DNA from 4 places in the Serratia sp. GW822-FHT06E05 genome. Region 2 is predicted to be linked to each of the others. Evidence: predicted binding sites of a transcription regulator. Region 2 holds the regulator's gene; each other region holds the start of a gene.

Region 1 (3,128 bases), on a different contig from region 2:
CGGTCCGGTCACCATTCTCTGCTGGTCGTTCCCGCGCGAAGACGTGACCCGCGAAGTGATCGCCAAACAGATTGCCTTGGCGTTGCGCGACGAAGTGGAAGATCTGGAAAAAGCCGGTATCGGCATTATCCAGATTGATGAGCCTGCACTGCGCGAAGGTTTGCCGCTGCGTCGATCCGACTGGGTTGCCTATCTGAACTGGGCGGTGGAGGCTTTCAAACTGAACGCCGCTGTCGCGCAAGACGACACGCAGATCCACACTCACATGTGTTATTGCGAGTTCAACGACATCATGGACTCCATTGCGGCGCTGGATGCCGACGTGATCACCATCGAAACCTCGCGTTCTGATATGGATCTGCTGGAAGCCTTCAAAGAGTTTGAGTACCCGAATGAGATTGGACCGGGCGTGTACGACATCCACTCGCCGAACGTGCCAAGCGTGGAATGGATCGAAGCGCTGCTGCGCAAAGCTGCGCAGAACATCCCGGCTGAGCGCCTGTGGGTGAACCCGGACTGCGGCCTGAAAACCCGTGGCTGGCCGGAAACCCGTCAGTCGCTGACCAACATGGTGCTGGCCGCACAGCGCCTGCGTGAACAGCAGGTCTGATAGCGACATTTGGGTGTAGATTATTCTGGGCGCTTCGGCGCCCTTTTTCATATCGCAAATGACTGCCGATCGGGCAGCCTTAAGATGAGAGGCTATTTAACGCCTGGCACTCCGTGCTGCGCGAACCAAGCCAGCATACGTTGCCAGCCATCCTCTGCCGCTTCGGCGTTGTAGCTGGGCCGGTAGTCGGCATTGAAGGCATGGCCGGCCTCGGGATACACCACGATCTCGGCATTGGCGTTGGCCGCGCGGATCGCCTGACGCATGCTTTCCACCGTCTCCAGCGGGATGCTGCTGTCCTGGCCGCCGTAAAGTCCCAGCACCGGTGCCGTCAGCTGTGTCGCAACGTCGACCGGGTGTTTTGGCGAATTCAGCGTTTTTTCACCCACCAACCTACCGTACCAGGCCACCGCAGCCTTTAACTGCGGGTTGTGCGCGGCATAGAGCCAGCTAATACGCCCGCCCCAGCAGAAACCGGTAATCGCCAGCTTGCCGGCATCGCCGCCGTGGCGCGTTGCCCAATGGGCAGCATGATCCAGATCCGCCAGCACCTGACGATCCGGCACCTTGCTCACCAGATTCTGGAACAGTTCACTGATATCGGTGTATTCCCGGGCATCCCCTTGACGGAAGTACAGTTCCGGCGCTATCGCCAGATAACCCTGCTTCGCCAGACGACGGCACACATCCTGAATATGTTCATGTACGCCAAATATCTCCTGTACCACCAGAACGACCGGGAAGGGGCCGCTGTGGTCCGCCGGTTTGGCGATATAGGCAGGCAGGTTGTCACCCTGAGAAGGAATGGTGGTTTCCCCGGTATGAATGCCCTGCTCGTCGGTGAGGATGGTAGAAGCCGCCAGGGGGGTTACGGCCGGGGTGAATCCCCCCTGGGCCTGTTTTAATGTCATCACATGATCGGTTTTCATTGCGGTCTCCGTGCAATCAATAGAGAAAAGCGCTGCGATTAACTATAGGAAAGATTACCCGTTATTGGCATCGAGTGGAGCATTTTCAGTCAAGTCTGTAAAAAACGATTAAATATCCGGCTTTACCGCGTTTTTATTGTCTTTTTATCATGCTATTACGCAAGTTGACCTGCATTAGTACCATAAGGTGCGTTAGTTCCGCTTATTCGGGCTAAGTCCCCGACAAACCAAGGCTATTTTTCTGTGACTGCATAGGGGATTTATTGGCAAACCGCCTTGATAAACTCCGAGTGGCAGGGGAAACCGGCGGGGCGATTTGTCGACTAGACTGGTGGCTATTGGGGCCAACAGGCGGGCCTTCTTGCTGATTTTTGTGACTTTAGTCACAAGAGTTATGTAGATTGCATTCTGTTTCTTTGTCTGTAGTGATTGCCGTCACGAAATTGCGTGGCGATTTTCAGTAGAGTACTTTTTTGTTCCTCCCAATAAACATGATCTATGAGGAGTCTCGTATGTCTCAATCTGACGTTTTCCATCTCGGCCTGACCAAAAACGATTTACAAGGGGCCCAGCTTGCCATCGTTCCTGGCGATCCGCAGCGCGTAGAGAAAATTGCCAAGCTGATGGAAAATCCGGTGCACCTGGCTTCCCATCGTGAATTCACCTCCTGGCGTGCAGAGCTGGACGGCAAGGCAGTGATCGTCTGTTCCACCGGTATCGGCGGTCCTTCGACGTCTATCGCGGTTGAAGAGCTGGCACAGCTGGGTATTCGTACCTTCCTGCGAATCGGCACCACCGGTGCGATCCAGTCAGACATCAATGTAGGTGACGTGCTGGTCACCACCGCGGCGGTTCGTCTGGACGGTGCCAGCCTGCACTTCGCGCCGATGGAGTTCCCGGCGGTGGCCGACTTCGCCTGTACTACCGCACTGGTCGAAGCTGCCAAGGCAGCAGGCGCGACCACGCACATCGGCGTAACCGCGTCTTCCGACACCTTCTATCCAGGCCAGGAACGTTACGATACCTTCTCCGGGCGCGTCGTTAGCCGTTTCAAAGGTTCGATGGAAGAATGGCAATCGATGGGCGTGATGAACTATGAAATGGAATCCGCCACGCTGCTGACCATGTGTGCCAGCCAGGGCCTGCGTGCCGGTATGGTTGCCGGTGTGATCGTTAACCGTACCCAGCAGGAAATTCCGAACGCGGAAACCATGAAAAACACCGAGAGCAAAGCGGTGCAGATCGTGGTTGATGCGGCGCGTCGCCTGCTGTAATCCCTCCGCAATTCAACGGGCCGCCACGCGGCCCGTTTTTCCATTCAGCCGTAATCTGTTACGGTTATCATCATCAGCGCCATCTTAACTGGCCACCTCTTTGACCCGTTGAGCCCGGTTTTACCTTGGCTCTCAGGTTGCGTTTTATCAGACAATAAACACGAGGACGTCTATGACCGCCCAGATCCTGCTTCATCCTTCATTGGCACCGCTTGATGGCGGCATTAACTTTCGCGATCTCGGTGGTAACAGCGTTGCTGATGGCCGTCGCATCAAGCGAGGATTACTGTTCCGTTCCGGGTCGCTGGAGCGCCT
Region 2 (3,128 bases):
CGGGTGGCGTTGTAGCCGTTTTGGCTCACCAGCATGATGGTCAGCAAGATCCAGTAAGGTTTTGGCAGATTGAAAATCATGCCCAGGCTGCTGCCCGCTGCCAGGGTGACTCCCAGCCGGGACGCATTGCGCAGGGCGTTGGATTTGAACGACAGGTAACTGACCAGCGCGGGCCAGAATGGCAGACGGTTTTGATTGGCCATCAGATCGCGTCGGTAGAGTGGGTGCTGGGTGCGCAGCAGGCGGGCGATGCGGCTGAAGTGGTAATAACAGAATTGGCCGACCGGGTTGTCCGGGTGCTGTGTCGCCACTTTTTCCAGGGCTGCCAACTCATGGTCCATGTTGAAACGCTGAGAATGCTGATGATAGAGGATATAGTGCGCTACCGTGCGCAGCCGATTGGCAATCACCTGTGCATTGCGGCGGATAATGGCTTCGGCCTGGCTCTGCTCTACCAGTTTTTGGACCTCTTCCGGCAGGTGCAGGCTGACGGTGATATGTTCCTGCAAATCCAGCGCGACCTGAAAGGTGCGTTGCAGGCGCTTTTGTTCGAGATTGCTGGCATGGGGCAGAAAATTAAGCTGCTGATACAGCAAGGTGATCAGGTCCATGACCTTTTGCTGGCGCACCAGCAGCGGTGGTAAGGCGGTCTGCGGATCGGTGTGCTGGGTCAACAGCGAATATTTGGCTTCGAAGTAGTCCGCCAGCTCCAGATAGAGCTGATTGAGCGACTCGCGCATCGGTTGCTCTTTCCACAGCTTGAACCAGAACCAGGTAAACAGGCCGTACCAGGCGGTACCCACGATATATAATACCGGCGCGTGCCAAAGCGGTACCGTACCGGCCATGCTGAGGGAGAAGATGGCGGCAACCAGCGCGGCGGGCAGCAGGCGGGCGTGCAGTGGGCTGATTTCGCCGCTGACGCCAAGCAACAGTGCCAGGCCGAGCATCAATGCGGGCAGCGGCACTTGCCACAGCAGTGCCTGTTGCAGCAGCAGGCTGCTAAGCGCAAAGAGCGAACCGCCGACGATCAGGCGTTTAAAGAAACGTTTGTGGGGCGTGTCCAGCCCGGCGATGTTGCAGCAGGCGGGAACCAGGGAAAATAGCAGGCCGTATTGCAGTTGGCCGATCAACAGCCCGAGCAGAACCGGCAGGCACAGCACCAGCGTTTGTCGCAGTGCATAGTTGACTTCCGGATGATAAATCAGTCGGCGCCACATGATAAATCGGGGAATAAAAAAACGGCGCGAATTATCGCGCCGTTTTTTCAGTGATTAACGGGTGCCGTAAACGACAATAGTTTTGCCGTGAGCGGAGATCAGGTTTTGATCTTCCAGCATTTTCAGAATACGACCCACGGTTTCACGAGAGCAACCGACGATCTGGCCAATTTCCTGACGGGTGATTTTAATCTGCATGCCATCCGGATGGGTCATGGCATCAGGCTGTTTCGCCAGGTTCAGCAGGGTTTGCGCGATGCGGCCCGTAACGTCCAGGAAGGCGAGGTTACCCACTTTCTCAGAGGTTATCTGCAGGCGGTTTGCCATCTGGGCAGACAGGCGCATCAGGATGTCCGGGTTTACCTGAATCAGCTGGCGGAATTTCTTGTAGGAAATTTCAGCCACTTCACAGGCGGTCTTCGCCCTAACCCAGGCGCTACGCTCCTGACCTTCTTCAAACAATCCAAGCTCGCCGATGAAATCCCCCTGGTTAAGGTAGGACAGGATCATCTCTTTACCTTCTTCATCCTTAATCAGCACCGCGACGGAGCCTTTGACGATGTAGTAAAGCGTTTCGGCTTTTTCACCTTGGTGAATCAGCGTACTTTTGGATGGATATTTGTGGATATGGCAATGAGACAGGAACCATTCGAGAGTAGGGTCTGTTTGCGGTTTGCCGAGAACCATTCGCTGTTATCCTCTGTTGTTATCGCTGCCTTGTGTCACAGGGGTCAGAGTTCCCTGTAAAACGTGCTGTCGCCGTTGTTTTAATGGTGGCTATCAGCAGGTTTTGAGGCGTGTCATAAATATACGCTGTCGCTCTAGCATATTAACTTGCCGGGAGAGCTGCAAGCTACATTCTGTTAACATACCGGTAAAGGAGCCTTTCCCTGGGAGTTTCCCTGAAATCAGTGTCCCGGAAAGATTTATTGCGGCTCTGTTTGTAGCACAGAGTGAGGCGGGTGTCTCGTGTTGTCTCGCTTCAGCATGATTAGCATCAGGTTCCGTTGCCAGTTTCTATGCGAAAGCGTACTCTGATTTTAAGAAATTAACCGGAGTGACCAGCATGCAGGCAAGAGTTAAGTGGGTGGAAGGGTTGACGTTTCTGGGTGAATCCGCGTCTGGCCATCAGGTATTGATGGACGGCAACGCTGGTGATAAAGCACCCAGTCCGATGGAAATGGTGCTGATGTCAGTAGGGGGCTGCAGTGCTATCGACGTGGTGTCGATCCTGCAAAAAGGACGCAACGACGTGCGTGATTGCGAGGTGAAACTGACCTCTGAACGCCGCGAAGAAGCGCCACGGTTGTTTACCCATATCAACCTGCATTTTATCGTGACCGGCAAAGATTTGAGCGACAAGATCGTGGAACGTGCGGTCAACCTGTCAGCTGAGAAGTACTGTTCGGTTTCACTGATGCTGAGCAAAGCCGCCAGCGTGACCCACAGTTTTGAAATCCGCGACCTGGCGTAACGGATAAAGGGGGCGCGGTTGTACCGCGCCCCGTAGATTACTCGATTTTTTTTCCTTCCAGCAGTCGCTGCACCAGCGGCGCCATGATCAGTTCCATCGCCAGCCCCATTTTGCCACCCGGCACCACCAGCGTATTGATATGCGAGATAAAAGATCCCTGCAGCATTGCCAGCAGATAAGGGAAGTCAATCTGGTCCAGCCCGCGGAAGTGGATGACCACAAAGCTCTCGTCCAGCGAAGGGATAGCCTTAGCGGCGAACGGGTTGGAGGTGTCTACCGTCGGCACCCGTTGGAAGTTGATATGGGTACGTGAAAACTGCGGCGTGATGTAGTTGATGTAGTCTTCCATCGAACGAACCACCGAATCCATTACCGCTTCGCGGGAGTGACCGCGTTCACCGGTATCGCGGATCAGCTTCTGGATCCATTCCAGG
Region 3 (3,128 bases), on a different contig from region 2:
GAACTGTGCCGCTTGCGCCCCGAGTCAGCCGAGGATATTGCCGCCCAGTTGCAACACAACACTCACGCCCTGTTTACCCTTTAGGTGTCTAACCCGCCATAACTGTGATGATGCTCACGTTATAAGATTTTCATTTGCTTCCTGTTGTATGCATTTGTGACATAAATCGGTACGAGGGGTACCTCGCTCCGTATAATCGCTCCCCGAAATTACTCTAAAGCAACCCCGTGTTCCTCTCTGACAGGGATGCATTTCTTTTTCGCAACAGGGATACTTTGCATGCAACTCATCATGAGCCTGGTTGGCATGGCGGTGCTGATCGCCATTGCGGTGCTGCTCTCCAGCAACCGCCGCGCGATTAACCTGCGCACCGTTATTTGGGCATTTGTTCTTCAGGTCGCCATCGGCGCGCTGGTGCTGTACGTTCCAGTTGGTCGCGCGATTCTCGGCGGCATGTCGGCGGGCGTAGCTAACGTGATCGCCTACGGCAACCAGGGGATCTCCTTCATCTTCGGTGGCCTGGTTTCCGACAAGATGTTTGAAGTCTTCGGCGGCGGCGGTTTTGTGTTCGCGCTGCGCGTACTGCCGGTGATCGTGTTCTTCTCCTCGCTGATTGCGGTGCTGTATTACCTCGGTATCATGCAATTGGTGATCCGCGTGTTGGGCGGTGGCTTGCAAAAGCTGCTGGGTACCTCACGGACCGAATCACTGTCGGCGACCGCCAACATTTTTGTCGGCCAAACCGAGGCCCCGCTGGTGGTGCGTCCGTATATCGCTACCATGACCCAGTCTGAGCTGTTTACCGTGATGTGCGGTGGCCTGGCCTCGGTAGCCGGTTCTGTATTGGCAGGTTATGCCCAGATGGGGGTGCCGCTGGAATACCTGATCGCCGCTTCATTTATGGCTGCACCGGGTGGCTTGCTGTTCGCCAAGCTGATGGTGCCGGAAACCGAAAAAACCCACGATAAAGACGACGCGATGAAGTTGATCGCAGAAGATGAACGCCCGGCCAACGTGATCGATGCGGCTGCTTCAGGTGCGGCTTCCGGCATGCAGCTGGCGCTGAACGTCGGCGCGATGCTGTTGGCGTTTATCGCGTTGATCGCTTTGCTGAACGGTATTCTTGGCGGTGTCGGCGGCTGGTTCGATTATCCGCAGCTGTCGCTGGAACTGATACTTGGCTGGGTATTCTCACCGATCGCCTTCCTGATCGGCGTGCCTTGGCATGAAGCGATGGCGGCCGGCTCGTTTATTGGCCAGAAGATTATCGTTAACGAATTCGTCGCCTACATGAACTTCGGTGCTTATCTGCGTCCGGACGACGTGGTGGCGGCAGAAGGGCTGCAGGTGCTGTCGGCGCACACCAAGGCGATCATCTCCTTTGCGCTGTGCGGCTTTGCCAACCTGTCGTCGGTGGCGATCCTGCTCGGCGGTCTGGGCAGCATGGCGCCGAACCGTCGTCATGACATCGCGCGCTTCGGCCTGAAAGCCGTGGCTGCGGGTACGCTCTCCAACCTGATGAGTGCGACCATCGCCGGGTTCTTCCTGGCGCTGTAACCCCGGTCCTGTCCTGTGATAGCGCCGCGAGCCCTATTGCAGGACACCGCCTATACTCTAAGACGGGCGCAACGTGCCGTGCCCGCGTCCGTTTCTTTAGCGAATTTGTGAACGATATCGCGTTATTTTGTGATGTTCTTCACATATAATTCCGGCCTGTTACAGTGTTATTTCATATAGTGTGACCCTGAGCGCGAATTGCCCCCGGCGATCGTGTTCAAATAGCTATTACTGACCCTGCGCGATGCGAAGGGTTATGTGCGGTGAGAAGGATCTCAGTTGCCGCGGTGGGAACCCGTTCCCCAGCGCTATCTTCAAGGAACCAAGTCCGCTCGCCAACACCCAGGTACTCAGTTGGAGAGTTTTATGACCGAATTAACCGCAGCAGCGCAACGTGCGCTGACCTTAATGGATTTGACCACGCTGAACGACGATGACACCGATGAAAAAGTGATCGCGCTGTGTCGTCAGGCCAATAGCCCGGCCGGCCATACGGCGGCCATCTGTATTTACCCGCGTTTTATCCCGGTGGCGCGCAAGGCTCTGCGTGAGCAGGGGACGCCGGACATCCGCATTGCGACCGTCACCAATTTCCCGCATGGCAACGACGATATTGAAATCGCGCTGGCGGAAACGCGCGCGGCTATCGCCTATGGCGCCGATGAGGTGGACGTGGTGTTCCCTTACCGCGCGCTGATCGCCGGTAACGAGCAGGTGGGTTTTGAACTGGTCAAACAGTGCAAGCAGGCTTGCCAGGCCGCCAACGTGCTGTTGAAAGTGATCATTGAAACCGGTGAGCTCAAGCAGGCCAGCCTGATCCGTAAAGCATCGGAAATCGCCATCAACGCCGGCGCTGACTTTATCAAAACCTCTACCGGTAAAGTGCCGGTCAACGCAACGCTCGAAAGCGCGGAGCTGATGATGTCGGTGATCCGCGATCTTGGCGTTGCCAAAACGGTGGGCTTCAAGCCGGCCGGTGGCGTACGCACAGCGGAAGACGCGCTGCATTATCTGCAACTTGCCGATCGTATTCTGGGCGAAGGTTGGGCCGATGCGCGTCATTTCCGCTTCGGGGCTTCCAGTCTGTTAGCCAGCCTGCTGACGACGCTGGGCCACAGTGCCGGGCAGTCCGGCAGCGGTTACTGAACGATTACGTCGGCAAGGCGAGATAATCGCCGGCCTGCACTCTACTCTAGCTAAAACAGGGGGACGCTTTGTTCCTGGCCCAAGAAATTATCCGTAAGAAACGTGACGGTCAGCCGTTGAGCGAAGCAGAAATTCGCTTTTTCATCAATGGTATCCGTGACAACGTCGTTTCAGAAGGTCAAATTGCCGCGCTGGCGATGACCATTTATTTCCACGATATGACCATGCCGGAGCGCGTGGCGCTGACCATGGCAATGCGTGATTCCGGTACCGTGCTGGACTGGAAAAGTCTGACACTGAATGGGCCACTGGTCGACAAGCACTCCACCGGCGGCGTGGGCGATGTCACTTCGCTGATGCTGGGCCCGATGGTGGCGGCTTGCGGCGGCTATGTGCCGATGATCTCCGGCCGTGGTTTGGGCCAT
Region 4 (3,128 bases), on a different contig from region 2:
TGATTGCCGCCGGAGAGCAGGCCAATGGGCTGTTCCATCGACGGCGTCTTGATATTGAACAAGCGGATGAAATCCCCCACCGCCTGCTGTTCTTCGGCCTGTTTCAGGCTGCCGCCGGCACGGCTGAAATAGCGCAGCGCGGTCAACGACATGTTTTCCTTCACCGACATCTCCAACACCAGACCATCGCGCTTGCGGTCTTCGGAGATATACACAATGCCGTTCGCCAAACCGTCCTGTGGAGAATGAGTGACCACCTGGCGGCCATCGAGGCTGACCGTGCCGGCCTTGCGTGGTGCTGCCCCGTAGAGAATTTTCATCAGCTCGGTACGTCCGGCGCCCATCAACCCGGCGACGCCAAGAATTTCGCCACGGTACAGCGTAAAGCTGACGTCATGTACACCCGGACCGGAAACCTGACTGACCTCCAGCCGTTTTTCACCGCGCGGCTGGTTGAGGCGCGGGTATTGTTCTTCCAGCTTGCGGCCGACCATCATTTCTATCAGCGAATCTTCCTGCAGCTCACTGACCGGACGCTCGGCGATAAACTGCCCGTCACGAAACACCGTGACGTCATCGCAAATTTCAAAAATCTCTTTCAGCCGGTGGGAGATGTAAACAATCCCTCGCCCTTCGGCCTTCAGTTCATTGATCACTTTAAATAAAGAGGCCGTCTCGGTATCGGTCAACGCATCCGTCGGCTCATCCATAATGATGACTTTCGATTCGAAGCTCAGCACCTTGGCGATTTCCACCATTTGCTGATCGCCGATCGACAGTTCCCCCACCAGCCGGTGGCTGCTGTAACTCAGGTTCAGTCGTGCGAGCAGTTTGTCTGCTTCGGCATACATGCGCTTCCAGTCGATGCGGCCGATACGGTTAACGAACTCACGCCCGAGGAAGATGTTCTCCGCAATGGTTAATTGCGGGATCAGGTTCAGTTCCTGATGGATGATGCCGATGCCCGCTTCCTGCGAATCCTTTGGGCCGTTGAACGCCACCTCTTTTCCGAGAAAGTACTGACTGCCAGCGTCTTTGTTATAAATGCCAGTCAGCACCTTCATCATGGTGGATTTCCCGGCGCCGTTTTCACCCACCAGCGCCATCACCTTGCCCGGGTACACGCTGAGCGCAGCGCCGGAAAGCGCCTTCACGCCGGGAAAGGCTTTATCGATCCCTTTCAGTTGCAGTAAAGGTTGCATAGGTGCCTCAGAAAGTTACGCCGGCGCAAAGGATCACGTTCGCGTAGGGCGAACATTCCCCGCTGCGGATCACCGCACGGCAGTGTTCCGTTTGTGCTTTAAAAGCCTGGTGGCTGATATAGCTCAGGCTGATGCTCTTCCCCTGGCGTTGGCCAAGTTCGGTCAGCTGAGCCAATAACGCGCTATGAAGCTGTGGATTTTGCTTAACGATCTCTTCCGCCAGAATGGCGCTTTCGACCTGCATCTCCTGCGTCACGACCTCGAGTACCTGTAGAAAAGTCGGCACCCCCTGAGTCAGCGCCAAATCGATGCGCTGCGTGGCCGCCGGAATAGGCAGCCCGGCATCGCCGATAGCTATCTGATCGGTATGACCGAGACGGGAAACCACGGCAGAGACATCAGCATTCAGCAACACGCCTTTTTTCATCTTGTTCTTCTCATTCCGCCAGCGAAACGTTTCGCTTGTGTCTGGAGTTTAAAAAAACGTCAGTAGAAGGCAACCGGGATAATGCAGAAGTGTGATCGTCATCGAAACGTTTCGCTCGTGTTACCGAGAACAGATACCCTAAATAATTGACGTTGCATCGCAACGGCAAGCCTGCGAATTCCCGGGAGCATAGTCCACTATGTGACCGGAATGAGCTGGTGCAGCCAACAAAGAGGCAGCTTCAAGTATGACGGGGTTAAACAGAAAGGGCCCAGCGGTGGCTGAGCCCTTGAGGGGGTGTTAAATCTCGACCTGGGTTCCCAGCTCGATCACCCTATTGGGCGGGATCTCAAACTGGTCCGGCGCGCGTAGCGCATTGCGGCTCAATGCAATAAACAGCTTGCCGCGCAGGAACAGGTACCACGGCCGTTTGGTCAGGATCAACGACTCGTGCGACATAAAGAACGAGGTTTCCGTCATCCGGCACGGCAGCCCTTCCAGCCCGCAGCGGTGGAACACTTCTTCAACGTTCGGCGTTTCACGCCAGCCATAGCTGGCCACCACCCGCCAGAAGGTCGGTGACAGCTGTTCGATGGTCACTCGCCGCACGTTGTGAACGTAAGGTGCATCCTCGGTACGCAACGTCAACAGCACCACGCGTTCGTGCAGCACCTTGTTGTGCTTTAGGTTATGCAGCAGCGCAAAAGGGATCACGTTGATGGCGCGTGACATAAAGACCGCGGTGCCAGGCACCCGCACCGGTGGCGATTTTTCCAGTGAGGCGATCATCGCCTCCAGGGAATTGCCGTGCTCGTGCATGCGGCGCAGCAGGCGGAAACGTTCGCTCTTCCAGGTGGTCATGATGATGAACATCACCAGCGCCAACATCAGCGGCAGCCAACCCCCCGAGAACAGTTTCAGGGCGTTGGCGGAGAACATCGGGATGTCGATAATCAGCAGGACAACCAGAATGCCGACGGCGAAGAAGCGATTCCAGTGCCAGTTTTTAATCGCCACCGACGTCACCAGAATACTGGTCAGCACCATGGTGCCGGTCACGGCGATGCCGTAGGCCGCCGCCAGATTACTGGAGTGTTCGAAACCGACAATCACCAGCACCACCGCGATATACAGCGTCCAGTTGATCACCGGAATGTAGATTTGGCCGGATTCCATCTCAGACGTATGGATGATGCGCATTGGCGACAAATAACCCAGGCGCACCGCCTGACGGGTCAGAGAGAACACGCCGGAGATCACCGCCTGCGAGGCGATAACCGTGGCCAGCGTCGCCAGAATTAATAGCGGGATCAGCGCCCAGTCCGGCGCCAACAGGAAGAACGGATTCTTGATCGCCTCCGGATTTTTCAGCAACAGAGCGCCCTGACCAAAATAGTTCAGCACCAGTGAAGGCAGCACCACGGTGAACCAGGCCAGGCGAATAGGGAATTTGCCGAAGTGGCCCATATCGGCGTACAACGCCTCAACGCCGGTAATCG

What was found. The regulator CRP, encoded in region 2, controls carbon source genes, mostly activating them, when cyclic AMP is high. The targets are predictions, from matches to a motif close to ATGTGANNNNNNTCACAT.
Region 1: a site for CRP is predicted at 1,911-1,928, ahead of udp (uridine phosphorylase). Genes of this name have one in related genera too.
Region 3: a site for CRP is predicted at 1,685-1,702, ahead of deoC (deoxyribose-phosphate aldolase). Genes of this name have one in related genera too.
Region 4: a site for CRP is predicted at 1,719-1,736, ahead of rbsD (D-ribose pyranase). Genes of this name have one in related genera too.

Annotation. Positions count from the first base shown of each region.
Region 1 is NZ_JBXALM010000004.1:295,340-298,467, forward strand. Features, by position in the region: gene metE (5-methyltetrahydropteroyltriglutamate--homocysteine S-methyltransferase) at 1-610, shown strand, start outside; gene AC1RKC_RS13430 (dienelactone hydrolase family protein) at 703-1,539, opposite strand; gene udp (uridine phosphorylase) at 2,052-2,813, shown strand; gene AC1RKC_RS13440 (tyrosine-protein phosphatase) at 2,986-3,128, shown strand, end outside.
Region 2 is NZ_JBXALM010000011.1:189,353-192,480, forward strand. Features, by position in the region: gene AC1RKC_RS21590 (YccS/YhfK family putative transporter) at 1-1,220, opposite strand, end outside; gene crp (cAMP-activated global transcriptional regulator CRP) at 1,275-1,907, opposite strand; gene AC1RKC_RS21600 (OsmC family protein) at 2,287-2,694, shown strand; gene AC1RKC_RS21605 (phosphoribulokinase) at 2,732-3,128, opposite strand, start outside.
Region 3 is NZ_JBXALM010000008.1:9,841-12,968, forward strand. Features, by position in the region: gene AC1RKC_RS17560 (TatD family hydrolase) at 1-84, shown strand, start outside; gene AC1RKC_RS17565 (NupC/NupG family nucleoside CNT transporter) at 280-1,557, shown strand; gene deoC (deoxyribose-phosphate aldolase) at 1,924-2,703, shown strand; gene deoA (thymidine phosphorylase) at 2,772-3,128, shown strand, end outside.
Region 4 is NZ_JBXALM010000004.1:6,504-9,631, forward strand. Features, by position in the region: gene rbsA (ribose ABC transporter ATP-binding protein RbsA) at 1-1,202, opposite strand, end outside; gene rbsD (D-ribose pyranase) at 1,210-1,629, opposite strand; gene kup (low affinity potassium transporter Kup) at 1,930-3,128, opposite strand, start outside.